DNA from 4 places in the Alkaliphilus metalliredigens QYMF genome. Region 4 is predicted to be linked to each of the others. Evidence: a T-box and tRNA genes for the amino acid it is inferred to sense, from the RefSeq annotation. Region 4 holds a T-box; the other regions hold tRNA genes.

Region 1 (5,508 bases), 2.2 Mb from region 4:
GTGCTGGAAGGTTAAGGGGACGTGTTAGCGCAAGCGAAGCACTGAACTTAAGCCCCAGTAAACGGCGGCCGTAACTATAACGGTCCTAAGGTAGCGAAATTCCTTGTCGGGTAAGTTCCGACCCGCACGAAAGGCGTAACGATTTGGGCACTGTCTCAACAATAGACCCGGTGAAATTGTAATACCAGTGAAGATGCTGGTTACCCGCGACAGGACGGAAAGACCCCGTGGAGCTTTACTGTAGCCTGACATTGGATTTTGGTACTATATGTACAGGATAGGTGGGAGACTTTGAAACTAGGACGCCAGTCTTGGTGGAGTCGACCTTGGGATACCACTCTTGTAGTACTGAAATTCTAACCATAGACCGTGAAACCGGTCTTGGGACACTGTCAGGTGGGCAGTTTGACTGGGGCGGTCGCCTCCCAAAAAGTAACGGAGGCGCCCAAAGGTTCCCTCAGCACGGTCGGAAATCGTGCGTAGAGTGCAAAGGCAAAAGGGAGCTTGATTGCGAGACATACAGGTCGAGCAAGGACGAAAGTCGGGCTTAGTGATCCGGTGGTTCCGAGTGGAAGGGCCATCGCTCAACGGATAAAAGCTACCCCGGGGATAACAGGCTTATCTCCCCCAAGAGTCCACATCGACGGGGAGGTTTGGCACCTCGATGTCGGCTCATCACATCCTGGGGCTGTAGTAGGTCCCAAGGGTTGGGCTGTTCGCCCATTAAAGTGGTACGCGAGCTGGGTTCAGAACGTCGTGAGACAGTTCGGTCCCTATCCGTCGCGGGCGCAGGAAATTTGAGAGGAGCTGTCCTTAGTACGAGAGGACCGGGATGGACATACCTCTGGTGTACCAGTTGTTCTGCCAAGAGCATCGCTGGGTAGCTACGTATGGAAGGGATAAGTGCTGAAGGCATCTAAGCACGAAGCCCCCCTCAAGATAAGATTTCCCATCTCGAAAGAGAGTAAGACCCCAGGAAGACTACCTGGTTGATAGGTTGGAGGTGTAAGTGCAGTAATGTACTCAGCTGACCAATACTAATAGGTCGAGGACTTGACCAAAAGAAATATCCATAACATTGTGTAGTTTTGAGAGTGCATATCTCTCATTTAATTTGAGCACTTGAAATTTTAAAGTGATACTTTAAAATTGAGTGCGATATGAAGCGCTGCGATAGCAGTAGCGTAATTTCGTGACTATAGCGAAGGGGTCACACCTGTTCCCATCCCGAACACAGAAGTTAAGCCCTTCAGCGCTGATGGTACTTGGCGGGCAGCTGCCTGGGAGAGTAGGTCGTCGCGATATGAAAAAAATCAACAAAGTTGAGAACTACAATTTTACCTAATTTTAAATTGGGTAAAATTGTAGACTAACGCGGGGTGGAGCAACTGGTAGCTCGTCGGGCTCATAACCCGAAGGTCGTAGGTTCGAATCCTGCCCCCGCAACCATTACATGGCCCCTTGGTCAAGCGGTCAAGACACCGCCCTTTCACGGCGGTAACAGGGGTTCGATTCCCCTAGGGGTCACCATTTTAATTCCCAGGGCGCATAGCTCAGCTGGGAGAGCACCTGCCTTACAAGCAGGGGGTCACAGGTTCGAGCCCTGTTGCGCCCACCATTTATAACCTGACTCGATTTACGTTTGTAGTAAATCGGTAGTAGGTTAAACGCAACATTCGCACCAAATTTGCACGACCAAAAGGGAGTGAACAAATTTGTGATGCGAGACTGCGAAAATAACGCGGCCTGGTAGTTCAGTTGGTTAGAATGCCAGCCTGTCACGCTGGAGGTCGAGGGTTCGAGTCCCTTCCAGGTCGCCATTTAAAATAATAAGCTGGTGTAGCTCAATTGGCAGAGCAGCTGATTTGTAATCAGCAGGTCGCGGGTTCGAATCCCATCACCAGCTCCATAGTATATGCGGGTGTAGTTTAGTGGTAGAACTTCAGCCTTCCAAGCTGATCGCGAGGGTTCGATTCCCTCTACCCGCTCCAAATAAAATGTGCTCATAGCTCAGCTGGATAGAGCAACGGCCTTCTAAGCCGTAGGTCCGGGGTTCGAATCCCTGTGGGCACGCCACTTTCTTGGGATATAGCCAAGTCGGTAAGGCAACGGACTTTGACTCCGTCATCCGCAGGTTCGAGTCCTGCTATCCCAGCCATTTTGACCCATTAGCTCAGTCGGTAGAGCACCTGACTTTTAATCAGGGTGTCCCGCGTTCGAGTCGCGGATGGGTCACCATCAATTAAGGAGAGGTGTCCGAGCGGTTTAAGGAGCTAGTCTTGAAAACTAGTGATTCTGAAAGGGACCGTGGGTTCGAATCCCACCCTCTCCGCCATTAAAACAAAATATGGAGAAGTACTCAAGTAGGCTCAAGAGGACGGTTTGCTAAACCGTTAGGTCGTGTATGCGGCGCGCGGGTTCGAATCCCGCCTTCTCCGCCATTTTTTTAACCGGGTGTAGCGCAGTTTGGTAGCGCACATGGTTTGGGACCATGGGGTCGGGAGTTCGAATCTCTTCACCCGGACCAAATGAAAAAAATTGGGGCCTTTAGCTCAGTTGGTTAGAGCGTCCGGCTCATAACCGGCAGGTCCGGGGTTCGAATCCCTGAAGGCCCACCATATATATAATAAATAGAAGTACAGGGGTGTAGTTCAGTTGGTAGAACAGTGGTCTCCAAAACCACGTGTCGTGGGTTCAAATCCTGTCACCCCTGCCAATTCAACCGGGTGTAGCGCAGTTTGGTAGCGCACATGGTTTGGGACCATGGGGTCGGGAGTTCGAATCTCTTCACCCGGACCACAAGAGGGCTCATAGCTCAGCTGGTTAGAGCGCACGCCTGATAAGCGTGAGGTCGGTGGTTCGAGTCCACTTGAGCCCACCAATTAAATAAGCCCAGATAGCTCAGTCGGTAGAGCAGGGGACTGAAAATCCCCGTGTCGGTGGTTCGATTCCGCCTCTGGGCACCATCAAGTCTTTAGGTTTAATGAAATTCAGCGAAGCTGAGTACCACATCAAACTAAAGATTTGGAAAAATATAGCAAAACGCGGGGTGGAGCAACTGGTAGCTCGTCGGGCTCATAACCCGAAGGTTGTAGGTTCAAATCCTGCCTCCGCAACCAAAAAATTACGTTGTTGCTATCGCAACACTTCATGTTGCACTTAATTTTAAGCACTACTTAAAATTTCAAGTGCTCAAATATCTGGCGGCATAGCTCAGCTGGCTAGAGCGTTCGGTTCATACCCGAAAGGTCACAGGTTCGACTCCTGTTGCCGCTACCATTTACAAAACGCGGCCTGGTAGTTCAGTTGGTTAGAATGCCAGCCTGTCACGCTGGAGGTCGAGGGTTCGAGTCCCTTCCAGGTCGCCATTTAAAATAATAAGCTGGTGTAGCTCAATTGGCAGAGCAGCTGATTTGTAATCAGCAGGTCGCGGGTTCGAATCCCATCACCAGCTCCATAGTATATGCGGGTGTAGTTTAGTGGTAGAACTTCAGCCTTCCAAGCTGATCGCGAGGGTTCGATTCCCTCTACCCGCTCCATTTGAATTCCATATCCGTTTAAAATAAACGGTTTTTTTATGTCTAATTTTATTACAAGTTTCTTATGTAAATAGAAACAAAACAATAAAAAAGTATTGACATACCACAACAAAAATGATATATTGATTAAGTCGCCAAAACGCGACGGGTTATACCAAGCAAGTTAGAAATCAGGTCTTTGAAAACTAAACAGTATAGATGTAAGCCAGCATATAAGTAGATTACCAAAATCTAAGATTTTGTGTAAGTCACTTACTCGGCGTAAGCCGAGATACCATTTTAGTTAACTAGAATGGAACAAGAAATACCCAGAAATTTATATATAAGAGTTTGATCCTGGCTCAGGATGAACGCTGGCGGCGTGCCTAACACATGCAAGTCGAGCGGGTTAATCTGACGGAAGCCTTCGGGTGGAAGAAAGTGAAACTAGCGGCGGACGGGTGAGTAACGCGTGGGCAACCTACCTTGTACAGGGGGACAACAACGGGAAACCGTTGCTAATACCCCATAAAACCCTAGAGGGGCATCCCTTAAGGGTCAAAGAATTTCGGTACAAGATGGGCCCGCGTCTGATTAGCTAGTTGGTGAGGTAATGGCTCACCAAGGCGACGATCAGTAGCCGACCTGAGAGGGTGATCGGCCACACTGGAACTGAGACACGGTCCAGACTCCTACGGGAGGCAGCAGTGGGGAATATTGCACAATGGGCGAAAGCCTGATGCAGCAACGCCGCGTGAGCGATGAAGGCCTTCGGGTCGTAAAGCTCTGTCCTAGGGGAAGAATATTGACGGTACCCTAGGAGGAAGCCCCGGCTAACTACGTGCCAGCAGCCGCGGTAATACGTAGGGGGCAAGCGTTATCCGGAATCACTGGGCGTAAAGGGTGCGTAGGCGGTCTTGCAAGTCAGAGGTGAAAGGCTACGGCTCAACCGTAGTAAGCCTTTGAAACTGCAAGACTTGAGTATGGGAGAGGAAAGTGGAATTCCTAGTGTAGCGGTGAAATGCGTAGATATTAGGAGGAACACCAGTGGCGAAGGCGACTTTCTGGACCATTACTGACGCTGAGGCACGAAAGCGTGGGGAGCAAACAGGATTAGATACCCTGGTAGTCCACGCCGTAAACGATGAGTGCTAGGTGTTGGGGGTCGAACCTCAGTGCCGCAGCTAACGCATTAAGCACTCCGCCTGGGGAGTACGCTCGCAAGAGTGAAACTCAAAGGAATTGACGGGGACCCGCACAAGCAGCGGAGCATGTGGTTTAATTCGAAGCAACGCGAAGAACCTTACCTGGACTTGACATCCCTCGGACCACTCCTTAACCGGAGTCTTCCCTTCGGGGACTGAGGTGACAGGTGGTGCATGGTTGTCGTCAGCTCGTGTCGTGAGATGTTGGGTTAAGTCCCGCAACGAGCGCAACCCTTGTCTTTAGTTGCCAGCAGTTCGGCTGGGCACTCTAGAGAGACTGCCGGGGATAACTCGGAGGAAGGTGGGGATGACGTCAAATCATCATGCCCCTTATGTTCAGGGCTACACACGTGCTACAATGGCCGATACAACGGGCAGCGAAGGAGTAATCCGGAGCAAATCCTATAAAGTCGGTCCCAGTTCGGATTGTGGGCTGAAACTCGCCCACATGAAGCTGGAGTTGCTAGTAATCGCGAATCAGAATGTCGCGGTGAATGCGTTCCCGGGTCTTGTACACACCGCCCGTCACACCACGGGAGTCGGAAGCACCCGAAGTCAGCTATCTAACCGTAAGGAGGAAGCTGCCGAAGGTGAAGTCGATGACTGGGGTGAAGTCGTAACAAGGTAGCCGTATCGGAAGGTGCGGCTGGATCACCTCCTTTCTAAGGAGCAAAGGCGCATCTATACTGTTTGGTTTTGAGAGACCTAATCTCTCTAATGAAGTTAGACAAACGAAATCAACATTTCGGTTGTCTGCTTATGTTCTTTGAAAACTACACAATGTT
Region 2 (5,508 bases), 2.2 Mb from region 4:
CACTGAACTTAAGCCCCAGTAAACGGCGGCCGTAACTATAACGGTCCTAAGGTAGCGAAATTCCTTGTCGGGTAAGTTCCGACCCGCACGAAAGGCGTAACGATTTGGGCACTGTCTCAACAATAGACCCGGTGAAATTGTAATACCAGTGAAGATGCTGGTTACCCGCGACAGGACGGAAAGACCCCGTGGAGCTTTACTGTAGCCTGACATTGGATTTTGGTACTATATGTACAGGATAGGTGGGAGACTTTGAAACTAGGACGCCAGTCTTGGTGGAGTCGACCTTGGGATACCACTCTTGTAGTACTGAAATTCTAACCATAGACCGTGAAACCGGTCTTGGGACACTGTCAGGTGGGCAGTTTGACTGGGGCGGTCGCCTCCCAAAAAGTAACGGAGGCGCCCAAAGGTTCCCTCAGCACGGTCGGAAATCGTGCGTAGAGTGCAAAGGCAAAAGGGAGCTTGATTGCGAGACATACAGGTCGAGCAAGGACGAAAGTCGGGCTTAGTGATCCGGTGGTTCCGAGTGGAAGGGCCATCGCTCAACGGATAAAAGCTACCCCGGGGATAACAGGCTTATCTCCCCCAAGAGTCCACATCGACGGGGAGGTTTGGCACCTCGATGTCGGCTCATCACATCCTGGGGCTGTAGTAGGTCCCAAGGGTTGGGCTGTTCGCCCATTAAAGTGGTACGCGAGCTGGGTTCAGAACGTCGTGAGACAGTTCGGTCCCTATCCGTCGCGGGCGCAGGAAATTTGAGAGGAGCTGTCCTTAGTACGAGAGGACCGGGATGGACATACCTCTGGTGTACCAGTTGTTCTGCCAAGAGCATCGCTGGGTAGCTACGTATGGAAGGGATAAGTGCTGAAGGCATCTAAGCACGAAGCCCCCCTCAAGATAAGATTTCCCATCTCGAAAGAGAGTAAGACCCCAGGAAGACTACCTGGTTGATAGGTTGGAGGTGTAAGTGCAGTAATGTACTCAGCTGACCAATACTAATAGGTCGAGGACTTGACCAAAAGAAATATCCATAACATTGTGTAGTTTTGAGAGTGCATATCTCTCATTTAATTTGAGCACTTGAAATTTTAAAGTGATACTTTAAAATTGAGTGCGATATGAAGCGCTGCGATAGCAGTAGCGTAATTTCGTGACTATAGCGAAGGGGTCACACCTGTTCCCATCCCGAACACAGAAGTTAAGCCCTTCAGCGCTGATGGTACTTGGCGGGCAGCTGCCTGGGAGAGTAGGTCGTCGCGATATTTTATTGTTCCTGGGTAGCTCAATGGTGGAGCATTCGGCTGTTAACCGACAGGTTGGAGGTTCGAGTCCTCTCCCAGGAGCCATATATGCCGAAGTGGCGGAACTGGCAGACGCACAGGACTTAAAATCCTGCGGTCCTTCAAGATCGTACCGGTTCGATTCCGGTCTTCGGCACCATTTCTTTATTTACAACGCGGGGTGGAGCAACTGGTAGCTCGTCGGGCTCATAACCCGAAGGTCGTAGGTTCGAATCCTGCCCCCGCAACCATTACAAGGCCCCTTGGTCAAGCGGTCAAGACACCGCCCTTTCACGGCGGTAACAGGGGTTCGATTCCCCTAGGGGTCACCATTTTTATTCCCAGGGCGCATAGCTCAGCTGGGAGAGCACCTGCCTTACAAGCAGGGGGTCACAGGTTCGAGCCCTGTTGCGCCCACCATTTATAACCTATACTCGATTTACGTTTGTAGTAAATCGGTAGTAGGTTAAACGCAACATTCGCACCAAATTTGCACGACCAAAAGGGAGTGAACAAATTTGTGATGCGAGACTGCGAAAATAACGCGGCCTGGTAGTTCAGTTGGTTAGAATGCCAGCCTGTCACGCTGGAGGTCGAGGGTTCGAGTCCCTTCCAGGTCGCCATTTAAAATAATAAGCTGGTGTAGCTCAATTGGTAGAGCAGCTGATTTGTAATCAGCAGGTCGCGGGTTCGAATCCCATCACCAGCTCCATTTTCATAATCAGGAGGGGTTCCCGAGCGGCCAAAGGGGGCAGACTGTAAATCTGTTGTCAGCGACTTCGAAGGTTCGAATCCTTCTCCCTCCACCACTTAAATATAAGTAGATAACCCAAATCAATAATTTGGCATTAGTCACTTAGTTAGCTAAACATCAGCTAACATTTATGTGATATATTTTTATATTATCACTTAGCTGACAAAATATCGGTCAGCGTAATATTAAAATGCGGGTGTGGCGGAATTGGCAGACGCACTAGACTTAGGATCTAGCGGGCGACCGTGGGGGTTCAAGTCCCTCCACCCGCACCATTTTAAAACTAAATGAATAACAGATATGCGGAAGTGGCTCAGTGGTAGAGCATCGCCTTGCCAAGGCGAGGGTCGCGAGTTCAAATCTCGTCTTCCGCTCCATTTTGACCCATTAGCTCAGTCGGTAGAGCACCTGACTTTTAATCAGGGTGTCCCGCGTTCGAGTCGCGGATGGGTCACCATTTTAGGGCTCATAGCTCAGCTGGTTAGAGCGCACGCCTGATAAGCGTGAGGTCGGTGGTTCGAGTCCACTTGAGCCCACCAACTAAATAAGCCCAGATAGCTCAGTCGGTAGAGCAGGGGACTGAAAATCCCCGTGTCGGTGGTTCGATTCCGCCTCTGGGCACCAGGAAAAAGCAAGAGATTTTTAATCTCTTGCTTTTTTATTTTTTGTTATATAAAAGATAGGACGCAATGAAATGAGAATAGGAACTCCATAATATGGCAACCATTATACTAAAGCTTTTTAGAAGGGGTGGGTGTCATAAAAGATCAAATTCTCAGTGAAAAAAAGAAATACATAACAATTGAAAAAGCAATGGAACTTTCAAACTTGGAAACACAAGTAAAATATGAGCAATTCATTAATCCTCAACTATTAAAATTATTAAAGATATTAAGTTTTGACCGCGTGTTTGTGAAGGCTAAAGATACAAAGTTATGGGATGATCAAGGAAGAGAGTATATTGATTTTTTAGGCGCTTACGGCGCTTTAAATATAGGACATAATAATGAATTTGTTATCTCTAGTCTACAAAAGATTACAAATCTACCGAATTTATTGCAAACTGCACTGAACCCTTTAAGTGGGGCACTAGCAGAAGCATTAGCTAATATTACACCTGGATCATTAATGCATACTTTCTTCTGCAACAGTGGCGCTGAGGCTGTAGAAGGGGCATTGAAGCTGGCTAGAATAGCAACAGGAAAGGCTAGAATTATATATTGCAGTAGTTCTTTTCATGGAAAGTCAATGGGAGCCCTATCAGTCACAGGAAGAGAAAAATACAGAAAATATTTTCAACCTCTTATTGCTTCAACAGAAGAAGTTATATATGGAGACATTAGTGAGTTAATTGATTTATTAGAAACCTATGATGATATTGCAGCAATGATCCTTGAACCTATTCAAGGTGAAGGGGGTGTGATTGTACCTTCTAAAGGATACTTAAAAATGGTAAGAGAGCTATGCAATCAATATGACGTTTTACTGATTGCCGATGAAGTTCAAACTGGATTTGGGAGAACTGGAAACTGGTTTGCTTGTGAAGATGAAGAGATTAATCCAGATATTATGTGTATGGCGAAATCATTAGGGGGAGGAATCATACCTGTAGGAGCTTATATTGCCACGAAAGCAGTATGGGAAAAAGGTTATGGTAGTATGGACAAATGCTTATTGCATACCTCTACTTTTGGGGGAAATACATGGGCTATGGCAGCTGGATTAGCAACAATACAGTTTATTGATGAATCTAATCTAGTTCATGAAGCTAGGAAAAAAGGAACATACTTTTTAGAAAAACTAAATCAGCTTAAAGAAGATTATCCTCTTTTAAAAGATGTAAGAGGACGGGGATTAATGATTGGATTGGAATTTGAACCTATAAGCAATCAACTGACAAAAAGATTTGAGCTAACCAGTGAATTATTAGGGGAGTATACCGGTGGGGTTATTGCTAGTAAAATGCTTAATGACTATGGTATTGTGACTGCCTATACCCTCAATAACCCTTATGTCATTCGAGTAGAGCCTTCCTTAACCATATCCTATGAAGAGATTGACCACTTTGTAGCTGCATTAAGAGATATTCTTCAAAAACACAAAGGGATTACATCTATGGCACTATCCAACACAAAGTATTTTATTAAATCATTTATAAATAGAGGAGTATAACCATGGACAAATTTGCATTTTTAATTCATCCCATTGAGTTGAAGGATATTTATAGGAAGTATCAATTTCTACAGAAACTGCCTAAAAGTATGGTTGAAAGGTTAATTAATTGGATACCACCATCCCAAATTTCCCATATTACCAACGTACAAAGCCCCTTTAATGAAGTGGAAGGGTGGTTTGTAGGTGTACCCCTAACGTCAGAAATGATGATGTCATTGAAGCAAGAAGAAGTGACAAAAAAAATTATTAAAGCCGGTAGAATTTCAGAAAAATTAGGTGCCAAGATTATGGGGTTAGGTGCATACACTTCGGTAGTTGGAGACGCAGGGATAACAATCGCAAGAGAATTAGATATTGCTGTGACAACAGGAAATACATATACAGTAGCTACAGCTTTCGAAGCTGCAAAGGAAGCGACTAAGACCTTAGGGAAGAAAATCAAGAACTGTGAGATCGCAATTGTTGGGGCCAATGGTTCCATTGGAAGCGTATGCGCCGAGTTAGCATATAGAGAGGGTAAGCGTGTTAATCTAATAGGACGTGATGGGGGAAAGTTAGTTAATCTGAAACGCAAATTAGAGAGCAAATACATTTTTGAACAAAATAGAAAAGAAATACAGTGTTTTACACAAATTAATGAAGGAATTAATACAGCGGATATTGTGATTACAGTGACAAGTAGCGTTCATGATGTGATTCAGGCTGAATTCATCAAAAGTGGTGCTGTCGTTTGTGATGTGGCGAGACCTAGAGATGTATCAAAGCAAGTTCAAGAAGAAAGAAAAGATGTGTTGATCATCGAAGGTGGCGTGATACAAGTACCAGAGGGGGTACAATTTAATTTCAATTTTGGATTTCCACCAGGATTATCCTATGCATGTATGGCTGAGACCATGATACTGGCTTTGGAAAAGAAGTATGAGAACTTTAGCTTAGGCAGAGAAATTGAAATCAAGAAAGTAGATGAAATTAACTTATTAGCTAAAAAGCATGGGTTTAAAATAGCTGGGCTTAGAAGCTTTGAGAAAGTGATAGATGAAAAATATATTGAGGGTGTATTGAAGAATATAGAAAAGGTTGCGAATGCATAGTCAAAATAGAAAGATAGGATTGGATCATTAAGCCATTTGTTCTGATGCTTGAAGAAAGGAAGTCAATGGTGATAATGGTTATTTCCAGTAATGACAAAAGATATTTGAGGAATTGTTCACATTAATCAAGAAAATGAATATGCTATAATATATGGGCTTATCTATCGTAATGAAGTAAGCAGTGTACAATAAAAAGGAGGGATTC
Region 3 (5,508 bases), 2.2 Mb from region 4:
CGGAAGGGGAGTGAAATAGAACCTGAAACCCTTTGCTTACAAGCTGTGGGAGCACTTTATATGTGTGACCGCGTACTTTTTGTAGAACGGGCCAACGAGTTATGGTATGGAGCAAGGTTAAGCACTTAAGGTGCGAAGCCGTAGGGAAACCGAGTCTTAATCGGGCGACTTAGTTTCATGCCATAGACCCGAAACCGAGCGACCTACCCATGGACAGGATGAAGCGGAAGTAAAATTTCGTGGAGGTCCGAACCGATTGACGTTGAAAAGTCACCGGATGATCTGTGGGTAGCGGTGAAATTCCAATCGAGCTCGGAGATAGCTGGTTCTCGCCGAAATAGCTTTAGGGCTAGCCTCAAGATTAGAGACACGGAGGTAGAGCACTGAATGGTCAAGGGGCCTTCACCGGTTACCGAAACCTATCAAACTCCGAATGCCGTCGTCTTATACTTGGGAGTCAGACTGCGAGTGATAAGATCCGTAGTCAAGAGGGAAAGAGCCCAGACCATCAGCTAAGGTCCCAAAGTATACGTTAAGTGGAAAAGGATGTGGAGTTGCACAGACAACCAGGATGTTGGCTTAGAAGCAGCCACTCATTTAAAGAGTGCGTAATAGCTCACTGGTCGAGTGATTCTGCGCCGAAAATGTCCGGGGCTCAAACGTATCACCGAAGCTATGGATCCGAAAGGATGGTAGGCGAGCGTTCTGTAAGGGTAGAAGCTGTACCGTAAGGAGCAGTGGACTTTACAGAAGAGAGAATGTTGGCATGAGTAACGAGAGGCAAGTGAGAATCTTGCCCGTCGAAAACCCAAGGTTTCCTGAGGAAGGTTCGTCCGCTCAGGGTTAGTCGGGACCTAAGCCGAGGCCGAAAGGCGTAGGCGATGGACAACAGGTTGAGATTCCTGTACCACTTTTAGTCGTTTGAGAAATGGGGGGACACAGTAGGATAAACCATGCGCACCGTTGGTTGTGTGCGTCTAAGCAAGTAGGGAGTTAGGATAGGCAAATCCGTTCTAACATATTCTGAGATGTGATGGGGAGCGAAATATAAGTAGCGAACTGGTTGATTCCACACTGTCGAGAAAAGCCTCTATCGAGACTATAAAGTGCCCGTACCGCAAACCGACACAGGTGGGTGAGGAGAGAATCCTAAGACGATCGGGAGAACTATTGTTAAGGAACTCGGCAAAATGACCCCGTAACTTCGGGAGAAGGGGTGCCGGATTTGGTGAAGGATTTACTCCATAAGCCTTATCCGGCCGCAGAGAATAGGCCCAAGCGACTGTTTACCAAAAACATAGGTCTCTGCTAAGTCGAAAGACGAAGTATAGGGGCTGACGCCTGCCCGGTGCTGGAAGGTTAAGGGGACGTGTTAGCGCAAGCGAAGCACTGAACTTAAGCCCCAGTAAACGGCGGCCGTAACTATAACGGTCCTAAGGTAGCGAAATTCCTTGTCGGGTAAGTTCCGACCCGCACGAAAGGCGTAACGATTTGGGCACTGTCTCAACAATAGACCCGGTGAAATTGTAATACCAGTGAAGATGCTGGTTACCCGCGACAGGACGGAAAGACCCCGTGGAGCTTTACTGTAGCCTGACATTGGATTTTGGTACTATATGTACAGGATAGGTGGGAGACTTTGAAACTAGGACGCCAGTCTTGGTGGAGTCGACCTTGGGATACCACTCTTGTAGTACTGAAATTCTAACCATAGACCGTGAAACCGGTCTTGGGACACTGTCAGGTGGGCAGTTTGACTGGGGCGGTCGCCTCCCAAAAAGTAACGGAGGCGCCCAAAGGTTCCCTCAGCACGGTCGGAAATCGTGCGTAGAGTGCAAAGGCAAAAGGGAGCTTGATTGCGAGACATACAGGTCGAGCAAGGACGAAAGTCGGGCTTAGTGATCCGGTGGTTCCGAGTGGAAGGGCCATCGCTCAACGGATAAAAGCTACCCCGGGGATAACAGGCTTATCTCCCCCAAGAGTCCACATCGACGGGGAGGTTTGGCACCTCGATGTCGGCTCATCACATCCTGGGGCTGTAGTAGGTCCCAAGGGTTGGGCTGTTCGCCCATTAAAGTGGTACGCGAGCTGGGTTCAGAACGTCGTGAGACAGTTCGGTCCCTATCCGTCGCGGGCGCAGGAAATTTGAGAGGAGCTGTCCTTAGTACGAGAGGACCGGGATGGACATACCTCTGGTGTACCAGTTGTTCTGCCAAGAGCATCGCTGGGTAGCTACGTATGGAAGGGATAAGTGCTGAAGGCATCTAAGCACGAAGCCCCCCTCAAGATAAGATTTCCCATCTCGAAAGAGAGTAAGACCCCAGGAAGACTACCTGGTTGATAGGTTGGAGGTGTAAGTGCAGTAATGTACTCAGCTGACCAATACTAATAGGTCGAGGACTTGACCAAAAGAAATATCCATAACATTGTGTAGTTTTGAGAGAATACTCTCAAAAGACGTCATCAATCTGTCCATTCCTTTAGGGTCATTCCGAAGGAAAGGAATAACCAGATTGCTGACTAAGTGACCAACACAAAAGTTGAAAAACTAACTTTTGGTTGTCTACTTAATATCGTGACTATAGCGAAGGGGTCACACCTGTTCCCATCCCGAACACAGAAGTTAAGCCCTTCAGCGCTGATGGTACTTGGCGGGCAGCTGCCTGGGAGAGTAGGTCGTCGCGATATTAAAGGCCCCTTGGTCAAGCGGTCAAGACACCGCCCTTTCACGGCGGTAACAGGGGTTCGATTCCCCTAGGGGTCACCATTTTAATTCCCAGGGCGCATAGCTCAGCTGGGAGAGCACCTGCCTTACAAGCAGGGGGTCACAGGTTCGAGCCCTGTTGCGCCCACCATATTATAATGAGAATCTTTGATTTTGAGTTAGTCAGTTGGCATTTTGAGATTTATTCCAATGGTTCTATTGAATATAAATAAATCATTGAACATAAAAAATTGAAAGAAAAGGTAATATCATTAATATATTATGCTGGTGTAGCTCAATTGGCAGAGCAGCTGATTTGTAATCAGCAGGTCGCGGGTTCGAATCCCATCACCAGCTCCATAGTATATGCGGGTGTAGTTTAGTGGTAGAACTTCAGCCTTCCAAGCTGATCGCGAGGGTTCGATTCCCTCTACCCGCTCCAAATAAAATGTGCTCATAGCTCAGCTGGATAGAGCAACGGCCTTCTAAGCCGTAGGTCCGGGGTTCGAATCCCTGTGGGCACGCCACTTTCTTGGGATATAGCCAAGTCGGTAAGGCAACGGACTTTGACTCCGTCATCCGCAGGTTCGAGTCCTGCTATCCCAGCCATTTTGACCCATTAGCTCAGTCGGTAGAGCACCTGACTTTTAATCAGGGTGTCCCGCGTTCGAGTCGCGGATGGGTCACCATTTAGGGCTCATAGCTCAGCTGGTTAGAGCGCACGCCTGATAAGCGTGAGGTCGGTGGTTCGAGTCCACTTGAGCCCACCAACTAAATAAGCCCAGATAGCTCAGTCGGTAGAGCAGGGGACTGAAAATCCCCGTGTCGGTGGTTCGATTCCGCCTCTGGGCACCACGAAAAAAGCAAGGGTTTAAATCCTTGCTTTTGTATTAGCTATAGATAAGATTGTTGGGTAACAATACAATCCGTATCTATATTGACAGTGGTACTAGAATGTGATATATTGTTTGAAGCTAACATTATTAATACGAAATAAAAACAAAATATGTGCAAAAGGTATTGACATTCATCATCGGAAGTGATATAGTGATTAAGTCGCCAAAACGCGACAGGTTATACCAAGCAAGTTAGAAATCAGGTCTTTGAAAACTAAACAGTATAGATGTAAGCCAGCATATTACAAGTAGATTGCCAAAGTCTTAGATTTTGCGCAAGATACAAACTCGACAAAGTCGAGAAGCCATTTTAGTTTTACTAAGATGGACCCAGAAATTTATATATAAGAGTTTGATCCTGGCTCAGGATGAACGCTGGCGGCGTGCCTAACACATGCAAGTCGAGCGGGTTAATCTGACGGAAGCCTTCGGGTGGAAGAAAGTGAAACTAGCGGCGGACGGGTGAGTAACGCGTGGGCAACCTACCTTGTACAGGGGGACAACAACGGGAAACCGTTGCTAATACCCCATAAAACCCTAGAGGGGCATCCCTTAAGGGTCAAAGAATTTCGGTACAAGATGGGCCCGCGTCTGATTAGCTAGTTGGTGAGGTAATGGCTCACCAAGGCGACGATCAGTAGCCGACCTGAGAGGGTGATCGGCCACACTGGAACTGAGACACGGTCCAGACTCCTACGGGAGGCAGCAGTGGGGAATATTGCACAATGGGCGAAAGCCTGATGCAGCAACGCCGCGTGAGCGATGAAGGCCTTCGGGTCGTAAAGCTCTGTCCTAGGGGAAGAATATTGACGGTACCCTAGGAGGAAGCCCCGGCTAACTACGTGCCAGCAGCCGCGGTAATACGTAGGGGGCAAGCGTTATCCGGAATCACTGGGCGTAAAGGGTGCGTAGGCGGTCTTGCAAGTCAGAGGTGAAAGGCTACGGCTCAACCGTAGTAAGCCTTTGAAACTGCAAGACTTGAGTATGGGAGAGGAAAGTGGAATTCCTAGTGTAGCGGTGAAATGCGTAGATATTAGGAGGAACACCAGTGGCGAAGGCGACTTTCTGGACCATTACTGACGCTGAGGCACGAAAGCGTGGGGAGCAAACAGGATTAGATACCCTGGTAGTCCACGCCGTAAACGATGAGTGCTAGGTGTTGGGGGTCGAACCTCAGTGCCGCAGCTAACGCATTAAGCACTCCGCCTGGGGAGTACGCTCGCAAGAGTGAAACTCAAAGGAATTGACGGGGACCCGCACAAGCAGCGGAGCATGTGGTTTAATTCGAAGCAACGCGAAGAACCTTACCTGGACTTGACATCCCTCGGACCACTCCTTAACCGGAGTCTTCCCTTCGGGGACTGAGGTGACAGGTGGTGCATGGTTGTCGTCAGCTCGTGTCGTGAGATGTTGGGTTAAGTCCCGCAACGAGCGCAACCCTTGTCTTTAGTTGCCAGCAGTTCGGCTGGGCACTCTAGAGAGACTGCCGGGGATAACTCGGAGGAAGGTGGGGATGACGTCAAATCATCATGCCCCTTATGTTCAGGGCTACACACGTGCTACAATGGCCGATACAACGGGCAGCGAAGGAGTAATCCGGAGCAAATCCTATAAAGTCGGTCCCAGTTCGGATTGTGGGCTGAAACTCGCCCACATGAAGCTGGAGTTGCTAGTAATCGCGAATCAGAATGTCGCGGTGAATGCGTTCCCGGGTCTTGTACACACCGCCCGTCACACCACGGGAGTCGGAAGCACCCGAAGTCAGCTATCTAACCGTAAGGAGGAAGCTGCCGAAGGTGAAGTCGATGACTGGGGTGAAGTCGTAACAAGGTAGCCGTATCGGAAGGTGCGGCTGGATCACCTCCTTTCTAAGGAGCAAAGGCGCATCTATACTGTCTAGTTTTGAGA
Region 4 (5,508 bases):
AAGGAAAGACTCATTATACAAGAGTCTCTTAATCAAAATACATTAACGGGGCTAGTGCGCTTTACAAAATACATTATACTGGGTACATTCGCCATTGAAGCGATTGGTGCATTTTTCTTGGCCTTTCGGTTTGTACCAGAACTAGGCTGGGCTAAGGGGATTGCTTATTCCATATTTCACTCAATATCTGCCTTTTGCAATGCTGGATTTGATATTATTGGTAACGGTGTGGGGTTAACACCCTATGTCAATGACCCCATTGTCAATGTCACCCTATGGGCCATGGTTATTTTGGGTGGTATTGGATTTTCAGTCATGGTAGATGTTGTGAATCAACGAAAATTCAAGAAATTTACACTACATACAAAAATGGTATTAATAATTACGGGAGCCTTATTAGGACTTGGATTTGTTGGATTTCTAATTTTAGAGTGGAATAACCCTGAAACACTGGGAAGTCTCAATTTTGGTGGGAAATTGATGGCGGCCTTCTTCCAATCAATGACCACAAGAACGGCGGGCTTTAATACCATTGCCTCGGACCAAATGACAAATGCATCTAAGTTTTTATCCATCCTATGGATGTATATTGGAGGCTCACCTGCATCTACAGCAGGGGGGATTAAAACGGCTACATTGGGAGTCCTTGTGTTTACTGTGATTTCAGTTGTTAAAGGTCGAGAAGAGACAGAGCTCTATGGGAGAAGAATCCCTAGGACCATTGTCAACAGAGCCTTGACCGTGGCAAGTATTGGACTGGTTCTAATTGTGTTTGTGACAATGATCCTATCCATTACAGAAACAGGATTCTCCTTTATGGACATTTTATTTGAAACGACTTCAGCCTTTGGAACAGTCGGTCTTTCTCTAGGAGTGACACCAGAATTAAGTGTAATTGGTAGAATTGTGATTATTTTTATGATGTTTGCAGGACGTGTAGGACCATTAACAATTGCCTATGCATTGGCAACACAACAGCGCAAGAACAAAGGTATGATCAGATATCCTGAGGAAAAAATAATAGTGGGCTAGAAGGGGTGAAGAAATGAAACAATATATTGTAATTGGATGTGGACGGTTTGGTAGTAGCGTTGCTAAGACCCTGTATAAAATGGGACATGATGTACTTGCCATAGATGGAAATGAAGAAATCGTACAACATATTTCAGATGAGGTTACCCATGCTGTTCAGGCAGATGCCACAGATGAACATGCTTTACGTACTTTGGGAATTAGAAACTTTGATGTGGCTGTCATCACCATCGGCTCTAACATACAAGCCTCCATCATGGCGACATTAATTGTCAAAGACCTAGGGGTCAAATATGTTGTAGCTAAGGCACAAAACGACATGCATGCCAAGGTATTGTACAAAATAGGAGCTGACCGTGTTGTGTTCCCTGAACGTGATATGGGAACTCGTGTAGCCCACAATCTTGTTTCTACTAATATACTGGATTATATTGAATTGGCGCCGGACTATAGTATTATGGAGATTAGCGCACTGGAAGCTTGGAGTGGTAAAACACTTTTAGAGATTAATGTGAGAGCAAAATATGGAGTCAACATCATGGCCATTAAACAAGGAGATCTTATCAATGTGTCGCCTAATGCAAAGGATCGCATTAGCCGAGGAGATGTACTTGTGGTAATCGGTCATAATAATGATCTAAAGAAGATTCAAGAGTAAGGTAGGTGAATATTATGATGGAGCAGCAAATCATTACCAGTGATAAAAATGCAGTGTTGAAGCATATAAAAGGACTCAGTCTCAGGAAGAATCGAATAAAACATCAACAGTTCACCATTGAAGGATTACGAATTGTTGAAGAATGTTTTTTGCATGGGGGACCCATTGACCATATTCTATATTGTGACCATATTCATCAGGTTCAAGGAGGTCCACATCTACTAGAAAAACTTAAAGAAAAATATCCATGCCATCAAACAATGGACTCACTTTTTTTAAAAATAGCAGATACAGAAACCCCTCAAGGAATCATTGCAGTGGTTGAAATGAAAAACCATCAATTAGAGAGCTTAGATCTAGAGAAAAAAGAGAATCCATTTATTGTGGTTTTAGATGAGATTCAAGATCCAGGTAACCTAGGAACAATCATTCGAACAGCAGAAGGCGCAAAAACAGATGCTATTATCCTAACTAAGGGATGTGTGGATCCATATAATAGTAAGAGTATTCGAGCTACCATGGGAGCCATATTTCATTTGCCTATTATACAAAGTAATAATAATGAAGAGTGGATTTATTATTTGAAAGCAAATGCTGTGAAGCTTGTTGCCAGTACATTAGAAACAGATAAGAATCATTTTCAGCTGGATTATAATAATCCAATTGCGATGATTATTGGTAATGAGGCGAGAGGCATTCACCCAGATATTCTTGCCCAAGTAGATGAACGGGTAAAGATACCTATATTAGGAAAAATCGAGTCATTAAATGCCTCGGTAGCAGCTGGAATACTGATATACCAAGGAATACAGGGAAGATTTCTAAAAGATTAGAATTTTTAAAAAATTTAATAACTCCTTCAGAAATCCCATTGTTTTACAAGAAAACCTATGCTATAATAGGGCTATAATGGGTTAAAGAAAGGAGTGTGGTCCCATGAAGACCGCAGAACTTTTTTGGAAAATTTTCGAAATGACGGGCTCGGTGACGGCCTATCTGATGTATAAAGAGTTAGTGATGAATTAGATGAAAAAGCGAAGAAAGAGAAAAGTATGCTATAGACTGTTTTAAAGAGAGCAAGTGCCTAAGGCTGAGAGTACTTGTAGATAAGTGTAGCAGAAGTTCCCTCTGGAGCTGTAGGCTGAAAAAAAGCAGTAAGTCTTACCGAGTGGGCTCGTTAGCGCCTTTAAGTGATAGGCTTACTTTAGGTGCCTATTATGAGGGTGGTACCGCGGAGCAAGCCTTCGTCCCTTTTGGGATGAGGGTTTTTTTGTATTTTTAAGCACTTGAAATTTTCAACAAAGAGGAGTTGAAAATTGAGTGCGCCATGAGTCGATGCGATAGCATCAGACGAATTTTAAGCACTTGAAATTTCAGTTATCTACTTAATTTGACGAGAGGAGTTTAGACATGGAAGCAAAACTAAAGCAATTAGAAGAAAAGGCAAAACAAGATATCCAAGCATCAACATCTACAGATTCTCTAGAAAAAGTAAGGGTAAAATACTTAGGTAAAAAAGGAGAACTGACAGAGGTTTTAAGAGGAATGGGTAGCTTGAGCAAAGAGGAACGTCCTTTAGTTGGGAAGATTGCCAATCTTGTTAGAGAGCAGATTGAAGAAGCACTAGAGCTGGCAAAGGGAGCCGTAAAAGATAAAGAATTAGAGTCTAAGCTAAAAATGGAATCTTTAGATGTCACCATGCCAGGAAAAACAAGAGAAATTGGAAAAAGACATCCATTGATCCAGGCTATGGATGAACTGAAGAGCATTTTCATTGGTATGGGATTTAAAGTAGCTGAGGGACCGGAAGTGGAAACGGTACATTATAACTTTGATGCCCTAAATGCAGCACCAAATCATCCATCAAGGGATATGAGTGATACATTCTACATTAATGACCATATAATTTTAAGAACACAGACTTCTCCTGTTCAAGTTAGAACCATGGAACTGCAGAAGCCACCCATTCGAATCATTTCTCCAGGTCGGTGCTTTCGAAATGATACACCTGATGCAACCCATACACCGATGTTTCATCAGTTAGAGGGATTAGTAGTAGACAAAGGAATTACATTAGGAGACCTAAAGGGAACCCTAGAAGTCTTTATCAAACAGTTTTTTGGAAACGATACGAAAGTGAAGTTTAGACCACATCATTTCCCATTCACAGAGCCTAGCGCCGAAGTTGATGTGACATGCTTCAAATGTGCTGGTCATGGATGTAGCATGTGTAAAGGCGAGGGGTGGATCGAATTATTAGGTGCAGGAATGGTCCATCCAAATGTATTAAGAAATTGTGGGATTGATCCAGAGATATACAGTGGATTTGCCTTTGGAATGGGAATTGATCGATTGACGATGGCAAAATATGAAATTGATGATATTCGTCTATTATTTGAGAATGATATGCGTTTTATCAATCAATTTTAATCAGATGTCAGGAGGGTATAAAAATGAATGTTTCAATTAATTGGCTAAAAGAGTATGTGAAAATAGATGAATCAATTAAAGTCTTTGCTGATCAAATGACGATGTCAGGATCAAAGGTAGAGATGGTGGAAGAGGTTGCAAAGGATATGAAGGGGATTGTTGTGGGACATATTGAAAAGATCCTACCCCATCCAAATGCCGACAAACTTGTGATTGTAAAGGTCAATATTGGAGACGAAATGCTGCAAATTGTCACAGGTGCCACCAATATTAACGAAGGAGACTATGTTCCTGTGGCCGTGCATGGAGCCCAGTTGGCAGGAGATCTGAAGATTAAAAAAGGAAAGCTTCGTGGAGAGGTTTCCGAGGGGATGCTATGTTCTCTTGATGAGCTTGGCTTTGGGAAGTCTGTTATCCCTGAAGAGGTGAAGGACGGCATTTGGATTTTAGACCAGGCCTATCCACTAGGATCAGATGCATTGGAAGTACTAAGCTTAACAGATCAGGTTGCAGAATTTGAAATCACTTCCAATCGTCCAGACTGCTTGAGCATGATGGGAATGGCAAGGGAAGCCGCTGCCACATTTAGAAAAGAATTAAACTATCCAAATATCAACTTGACAGAAACAAAAGAAAAAAGCGGGGATTATGTTCAAGTGAAGATTGAAAATAACGAAAAATGTCCACGATATTTGGCAAGGGTGATCAAAAATGTTAAGATAGGGCCTTCACCAATTTGGTTACAATTAAAGTTAATGAAGTCTGGGGTCAGACCCATTAATAATATTGTGGATGTCACCAATTATGTGATGCTTGAATATGGGCAACCACTACATGCATTTGACATAGATGCCGTAGCTGGAGATGAAATCATCATTCGAAATGCCACTTCAGGGGAGGAAATGAAAACATTAGACGGTGTTCAAAGAAAACTAAATGAATCCATGCTGATGATCACTGATAAAGAAAAGCTCTTAGCCATTGCCGGTGTCATGGGTGGAGAAGAATCAGAGATCACCCCTAAAACCACAACGGTATTACTGGAGTCTGCAAATTTCGAGGCCGATGGGATCCGAAAGACTTCTAAGACTTTAGGATTAAGAACTGAAGCATCCTCTAAATATGAAAAAGGACTGGATCCTAATCTAGTTCAAATAGCAGCAGAGCGGGCTTGTCAATTGATTGCAGAGCTTGGTGCAGGAGAAATATTAATGGGTGCTGTAGATGTTTATATCACGCCCAAGGGCAACCGTCAGCTGAATGTTTCCGTAGAGAAAATTAATGGACTATTAGGAACCCAGGTGAGCCCTGAAGAGATGATAGCGCTATTAAAGCCTTTGGAAATAAAGGCTGAAAATATGAATGGACGTCTTGAATTGACAATTCCA

Evidence for each region. The T-box of region 4 lies ahead of pheS (phenylalanine--tRNA ligase subunit alpha). A T-box ahead of a tRNA ligase gene usually reads a tRNA of that ligase, here a tRNA-Phe.
Region 1: it encodes a tRNA-Phe, which carries the amino acid that the T-box ahead of pheS (phenylalanine--tRNA ligase subunit alpha) is inferred to sense. The anticodon was not compared.
Region 2: it encodes a tRNA-Phe, which carries the amino acid that the T-box ahead of pheS (phenylalanine--tRNA ligase subunit alpha) is inferred to sense. The anticodon was not compared.
Region 3: it encodes a tRNA-Phe, which carries the amino acid that the T-box ahead of pheS (phenylalanine--tRNA ligase subunit alpha) is inferred to sense. The anticodon was not compared.

What each region holds. Positions count from the first base shown of each region.
Region 1 is NC_009633.1:4,434,047-4,439,554, reverse strand. It holds rRNA gene AMET_RS21395 (23S ribosomal RNA) at 1-1,061, shown strand, start outside; rRNA gene rrf (5S ribosomal RNA) at 1,189-1,305, shown strand; tRNA gene AMET_RS21385 (tRNA-Met) at 1,374-1,449, shown strand; tRNA gene AMET_RS21380 (tRNA-Glu) at 1,456-1,530, shown strand; tRNA gene AMET_RS21375 (tRNA-Val) at 1,543-1,618, shown strand; tRNA gene AMET_RS21370 (tRNA-Asp) at 1,744-1,820, shown strand; tRNA gene AMET_RS21365 (tRNA-Thr) at 1,834-1,909, shown strand; tRNA gene AMET_RS21360 (tRNA-Gly) at 1,918-1,991, shown strand; tRNA gene AMET_RS21355 (tRNA-Arg) at 2,000-2,076, shown strand; tRNA gene AMET_RS21350 (tRNA-Gln) at 2,083-2,158, shown strand; tRNA gene AMET_RS21345 (tRNA-Lys) at 2,163-2,238, shown strand; tRNA gene AMET_RS21340 (tRNA-Ser) at 2,247-2,335, shown strand; tRNA gene AMET_RS21335 (tRNA-Ser) at 2,350-2,441, shown strand; tRNA gene AMET_RS21330 (tRNA-Pro) at 2,451-2,527, shown strand; tRNA gene AMET_RS21325 (tRNA-Ile) at 2,542-2,618, shown strand; tRNA gene AMET_RS21320 (tRNA-Trp) at 2,641-2,716, shown strand; tRNA gene AMET_RS21315 (tRNA-Pro) at 2,723-2,799, shown strand; tRNA gene AMET_RS21310 (tRNA-Ile) at 2,805-2,881, shown strand; tRNA gene AMET_RS21305 (tRNA-Phe) at 2,891-2,966, shown strand; tRNA gene AMET_RS21300 (tRNA-Met) at 3,044-3,119, shown strand; tRNA gene AMET_RS21295 (tRNA-Met) at 3,203-3,279, shown strand; tRNA gene AMET_RS21290 (tRNA-Asp) at 3,292-3,368, shown strand; tRNA gene AMET_RS21285 (tRNA-Thr) at 3,382-3,457, shown strand; tRNA gene AMET_RS21280 (tRNA-Gly) at 3,466-3,539, shown strand; rRNA gene AMET_RS21275 (16S ribosomal RNA) at 3,858-5,385, shown strand.
Region 2 is NC_009633.1:4,426,391-4,431,898, reverse strand. It holds rRNA gene AMET_RS21270 (23S ribosomal RNA) at 1-1,022, shown strand, start outside; rRNA gene rrf (5S ribosomal RNA) at 1,150-1,266, shown strand; tRNA gene AMET_RS21260 (tRNA-Asn) at 1,275-1,349, shown strand; tRNA gene AMET_RS21255 (tRNA-Leu) at 1,355-1,443, shown strand; tRNA gene AMET_RS21250 (tRNA-Met) at 1,459-1,534, shown strand; tRNA gene AMET_RS21245 (tRNA-Glu) at 1,541-1,615, shown strand; tRNA gene AMET_RS21240 (tRNA-Val) at 1,628-1,703, shown strand; tRNA gene AMET_RS21235 (tRNA-Asp) at 1,830-1,906, shown strand; tRNA gene AMET_RS21230 (tRNA-Thr) at 1,920-1,995, shown strand; tRNA gene AMET_RS21225 (tRNA-Tyr) at 2,008-2,092, shown strand; tRNA gene AMET_RS21220 (tRNA-Leu) at 2,230-2,312, shown strand; tRNA gene AMET_RS21215 (tRNA-Gly) at 2,340-2,414, shown strand; tRNA gene AMET_RS21210 (tRNA-Lys) at 2,419-2,494, shown strand; tRNA gene AMET_RS21205 (tRNA-Ile) at 2,500-2,576, shown strand; tRNA gene AMET_RS21200 (tRNA-Phe) at 2,586-2,661, shown strand; gene AMET_RS21195 (aspartate aminotransferase family protein) at 2,788-4,209, shown strand; gene AMET_RS21190 (shikimate 5-dehydrogenase) at 4,212-5,303, shown strand.
Region 3 is NC_009633.1:4,450,588-4,456,095, reverse strand. It holds rRNA gene AMET_RS21590 (23S ribosomal RNA) at 1-2,409, shown strand, start outside; rRNA gene rrf (5S ribosomal RNA) at 2,572-2,688, shown strand; tRNA gene AMET_RS21580 (tRNA-Glu) at 2,693-2,767, shown strand; tRNA gene AMET_RS21575 (tRNA-Val) at 2,780-2,855, shown strand; tRNA gene AMET_RS21570 (tRNA-Thr) at 2,989-3,064, shown strand; tRNA gene AMET_RS21565 (tRNA-Gly) at 3,073-3,146, shown strand; tRNA gene AMET_RS21560 (tRNA-Arg) at 3,155-3,231, shown strand; tRNA gene AMET_RS21555 (tRNA-Gln) at 3,238-3,313, shown strand; tRNA gene AMET_RS21550 (tRNA-Lys) at 3,318-3,393, shown strand; tRNA gene AMET_RS21545 (tRNA-Ile) at 3,398-3,474, shown strand; tRNA gene AMET_RS21540 (tRNA-Phe) at 3,484-3,559, shown strand; rRNA gene AMET_RS21535 (16S ribosomal RNA) at 3,941-5,468, shown strand.
Region 4 is NC_009633.1:1,723,681-1,729,188, forward strand. It holds gene AMET_RS08090 (TrkH family potassium uptake protein) at 1-1,032, shown strand, start outside; gene AMET_RS08095 (potassium channel family protein) at 1,046-1,690, shown strand; gene AMET_RS08100 (TrmH family RNA methyltransferase) at 1,705-2,523, shown strand; gene AMET_RS24945 (YqzL family protein) at 2,627-2,716, shown strand; T-box leader at 2,719-2,945, shown strand; gene pheS (phenylalanine--tRNA ligase subunit alpha) at 3,101-4,120, shown strand; gene pheT (phenylalanine--tRNA ligase subunit beta) at 4,144-5,508, shown strand, end outside.